Regions from separate parts of the Shewanella sp. S1-49-MNA-CIBAN-0167 genome, predicted to be linked through region 2. Evidence: predicted binding sites of a transcription regulator. Region 2 holds the regulator's gene; the other holds the start of a gene.
The links. Region 2 encodes MetJ, which represses methionine synthesis genes. Its sites were predicted from a motif close to TAGACGTCTAGACGTCTA; they were not measured.

Region 1: the regulator MetJ is predicted to act here: its motif matches at 1,140-1,157, upstream of metE (5-methyltetrahydropteroyltriglutamate--homocysteine S-methyltransferase).

Annotation. Positions count from the first base shown of each region.
Region 1 is NZ_JBEOPO010000021.1:43,999-46,482, reverse strand. It holds gene AAEZ00_RS11505 (HDOD domain-containing protein) at 1-182, shown strand, start outside; gene AAEZ00_RS11500 (LysR family transcriptional regulator) at 162-1,067, opposite strand; gene metE (5-methyltetrahydropteroyltriglutamate--homocysteine S-methyltransferase) at 1,222-2,484, shown strand, end outside.
Region 2 is NZ_JBEOPO010000030.1:5,275-7,758, forward strand. It holds gene metB (cystathionine gamma-synthase) at 1-1,028, opposite strand, end outside; gene metJ (met regulon transcriptional regulator MetJ) at 1,238-1,552, shown strand; gene AAEZ00_RS14260 (sulfite exporter TauE/SafE family protein) at 1,628-2,374, shown strand.

The sequences.
Region 1 (2,484 bases), on a different contig from region 2:
TGATTGATAAGCAACAACAACAGTTATCACTTGAAGCATTTGAATCATTAGGTTTGGATGATGATTTACGCGATGAATTTTTAATTGCCCATAACTTACGCCAAACACAAAACCCTGATTCTCCAGGACTTGTGCTTCGACGCGTGTTATCTAAACGACAATTACTGATCAACCCGTTGTAGTATTATGCCTTCATTTGCTACAAGTTCGAGCCACTTTTGGATTAAATTTGCATTAGTGGCATCGCGGCGATAAGCACCAAACAATGGACGCTTTAGTCCTTCTGCCCCTAATTTAACCGCAGTAAGATTCAGCCCCTGACTTTCTCTGATAGACCAAGTTGGCAGGGTTGCTATGCCGTCATTACAGGCAACACGCTGCAATAACATTGAGGTTAAATCACACTGCTTTTGCTCGCCAGGTTCAATACCAGCGGGCTCTAAAAAGTGTTTGTATATATCTAAACGCGCTAACGGCACGGGGTAACTAATTAAGGTTTGCTTTGCCAATTGGGCTGGCGTTACAAACGCTTGTGCCGCTAATGTGTTATCACTGGCTACAATTAATTTAACTTCAAAATCAAATAGATGCTGGTAAGCGACACAGTGTCCCGGCACTGGATCTGAGGTTAGCACTATGTCTAAACTCCCCGTTTGCAATGCATTGAGTGAATCAAATAAGTGACGACTTGAAATATCAATTTGAGCCGCTGGCGCATGTTGCTTAAATTGCTCAATAACGGGCATTAACCAACGAAAACAACTGTGGCATTCAATGCCGAGCTTAAGCTGTTGGCTTTCACCCTCTAAACCGCGTTTAAGATCCGACTCGGTTGCAATCACTTTCGGTAAGATTTCTTCTGCTAAATTCAGCAGACGCGAGCCTTCATGAGTAAAGGTTAACGGCTTACTCTTACGAACAAAAATACTTGAGTTAATCCGTGTCTCTAACTCTTTTATTTGATGAGAAAGCGCCGACTGGGTGACAAATCGTTTTTTAGCCGCCCCCGCTAAACTGCCACTTTCCTTTAACGCCATCAAGGTACGAAGGTGTCTAAGCTCTATCATTTTCTCTCCACATGAATCTTGCTCAACTATTTGATGAAATCAATTCGATTGCTTGACAGTAGAGTAACACAATAAACTTCTAGACGTCCAGACGCCTGCGTGAATTTTACGCATAAATGGCGATAAATTTTTGCTCCATGAAAAGGTAAACAGTATGAAAATTTCAAGTTTAGGATTTCCCCGCATAGGACGTCAGCGTGAATTGAAGTTTGCTTTAGAGCGCTATTGGCGCAGTGAAGCCACATTAACGGAGTTGAAAAACGTTGCCTGTGAATTAAAACGCACCCATTGGCAGTGGCAAGCAGATGCAGGTGTTGAATTACTGCCTATAGGGGATTTTGCTTATTATGACCAAGTGTTAACCCTGAGTGCGACTTTAAATGTGATCCCCGCTCGTCATCGGGCCACTCAAGCTGATGGCAGCCAAGCCCCTGTCGATATTGACACCTTATTTCGCGTGGCTCGTGGCCGTTCGCAAACCGGCCAACATGCGTGTGCGGCAGAAATGACCAAGTTTTTTAATACTAACTACCATTATCAAGTGCCAGAATTGAGCGCTGATCAAGCGTTCGAAATAGCCTACGACCAACTGTTTGATGATGTTACAGAAGCGCAGCAATTAGGTCATCAAGCAAAACCTGTGCTGCTCGGTCCAGTGACATATTTATACTTATCTAAAAGCCTCACTGAGTTTAATAAGTTGGTGTTATTACCACCGTTACTAGTTGCTTATCAGCAAATTTTGTCTCGTTTTGCAGCCCAAGGTGTGAGTTGGGTGCAATTTGATGAACCGGTATTAGCGGTAGACTTAACCGATGAGTGGCAGCAAGCTATTCGTCAAAGTTATCAAACGTTAGCGCAACAAAAGCCAGCATCTCTAAATATTTTACTCGCCAGTTATTACGGTTCTATTGCCCATCATCAAGCATTGGTGAGTGCATTACCGGTTGAGGGGCTACATCTTGATTTAGTCACCGCGCCAGAACAGCTTGATGTGTTTGTTAATGCGCTTTTTAGCCAACAGGTACTTTCTGTTGGGGTGGTTAATGGTCGCAATGTGTGGGCTGCTGATGTTGATTTGATTGCTGATAAAGTGACCGAATTAGCGACCAGGTTAGGCGATCGTTTGTGGATTGCACCTTCATGTTCATTGTTGCATTGTCCTGTGGATGTCGAGGTTGAAAGCCAATTAATTACGCCATTACTTGGCCAATTAGCTTTTGCGAAACAAAAATTATTTGAACTTAACGAAATTTATCAATTAATCGTTGGGCAAGGTTCAGCAACTAGCCAAGCGATTATTGATCGTTGCCAGCAACGCCGCTTGGCAAAAGCTGCAGCAGCTAATCAACAGGTTGTTGAACGTGTGTCGCAGTTAACCGCTGATGATTTTGAACGTGACAGTCCATTTGCCCGC
Region 2 (2,484 bases):
CTGTGGGTCATCGTGGCCGGAACAGCGACTAAGCTTTCCACTCCGCCTAAACTTTCCGCAATACTAAACAGGGATAATGCCTGTAAAAATGCCTCCACTTCAGCTTCACCACCGAACAACTCAAAGCTTAACATCGCGCCAAAGCCTTGTTGTTGTTTTGCCGCAATGTCGTGACCAGGATGGTCTTTTAATCCCGGATAATACACCTTGGACACCACAGCACTGGCACTCAATAACGCAACAATTTTTTGCGCATTACGCTGATGCTCACGAATTCGCACCGCTAAAGTGCGCAAGCCACGCAAGGTTAAGTAACTGTCAAAAGCAGATCCCGTTAACCCTAACGTATTTGACCACCAATGCAATAATTCACCCACTTCAGCATCTTTAGCCACCACAGCGCCACCCACCACATCACTGTGACCATTAATGTATTTAGTGGTTGAGTGAATAACGATGTCAGCACCCAATAACAAGGGTTGTTGTAATATTGGCGATAAAAAGGTGTTATCTACCGCCACTAACGCACCGACGTCATGGCAGGCTCGGCTAATAGCACTAATATCGACCACCCGCAGCAGTGGATTCGATGGCGTTTCTAACCAGACCATTTTCGGTTTTTGGGCAATGGCTTGGTTCAATGCTTGTGCATCAGTTTGATCAACAACCAACAACTTAAATTGACCTTTTTTAGCCAAATGCGTAAATAGGCGATAACTACCACCATAACAATCATGCGGCACCACTAATAAATCATCTGGACCAAGTAAGCTAGTCACTAAGGTAATGGCGGCCATGCCAGTACAGGTCACTACACCTGTAGCGCCTTGCTCAAGTTTGGCCAGCGCTTCACCTAAAATACAGCGGGTCGGATTACCCGATCGGCTGTAATCAAACTCGCGCGGATTGTTGTGACCATCGAAGGAATAATTGGTTGATAAATAAATTGGGGGCACTATGGCGCCATGCTGTGTGTCTGTTTCAATACCCTGGCGAACGGCCAATGTGGCGCTTTGATGCTTAGTCATAATTGACTCCTAAAAATGTCACAAACACACAAAGAGATGTCTAGACGTCTAAATCTACCGAAGAGATCTTCATCCGTCAACAAAAATAGACGCTTAGACGTCTAAACATCAAGAAATCTATTTGCATCGAGATTAAATATTCGCAATAATTTGACTAGAGAGTGTAACGGTTTAAAATCTGCACCGTATTTATCGTTAAGGGTAAGTTAATGACTGAATGGAATGGCGAATATATCAGCCCATATGCCGAACACGGCAAAAAAAGTGAACAAGTAAAAAAGATAACAGTTTCTATACCTCTAAAAGTACTAAAAATACTGACAGATGAGCGTACCAGACGCCAGATAAACAATCTGCGTCATGCAACCAACAGTGAACTGCTGTGCGAAGCATTTTTGCATGCGTACACAGGTCAACCTTTGCCTTATGATATTGATTTATCAAAAGATCAACCTGACAGCATTCCAAGTGAAGCGAAAAAATTAATGGATGATATGGGGATCGAGTGGGAAGAGCTCGAATAATTCACTGGTTAGTGATTACCTCACAAACTGTTAAACTGCCCTTTTAAGAAGCAGTGATGTTGTTAACGAGAATTTATGATGCCATTTATCGATCCAACAACCTTGATACTGGCATCAGTTATCGTGTTTTTTGGCGCACTAACCCAAAGCTTAATTGGTTTTGGGTTAGCCGTTGTTGCCAGCCCGCTGCTGTACATTGTTAATCCTCAATTAGTCCCAGTGCCCATTATTGCCATGGGTTTTGCTATCTCTGCCATGACACTTTTTCGAGAGCGCGGACACTTACAGTTTAATGGTCTGCAATATGCGCTATTAGGCCGTATTCCTGGGGGATTCTTAGGTGCTGGATTATTATTGTTTGCGCCCCAACCCATATTAGGCTTAATTATTGCGGCTATTGTGTTTATTGCCGTGATCCTGAGTACCTATCGCGTTACCGCACCAATAAATCGCAGCAGTTTATTTATCGCCGGGGTATTTTCGGGCATATTTGCTAATATCGCTGCCATTGGAGGTCCACCAATGGCTATATTGCTTGCAGGCAAAGATGCCAGTCAATTTCGAGCCGCATTATCAGCCTTCTTTGTCTTTAGCTCATTAATTGCGCTAGCTATTCTAGCTGTTGTTGGCTTAGTTGAGCTCAAGCACTTATGGTTATCACTGTTGTTATTGCCTTCAGTGATTGCGGGCTACCTTGTCGCTGGCCGATTAATTGGCCGCATCGATAAAGAAAAAACCCGTATGGCGACATTAATATTATGTAGCATTAGCGCAACAATATTGGTCATCATGTCGGTCAACACATTAATCTCTGCTAATTAATCTCTGCCTATTAACAGCCCCTTTTTTTTATCGCATACGATTCAGACATAAACAACAACACATTCTTATATGTGGCCGAACATCTATCACTACCTAGTACCATGTTACCT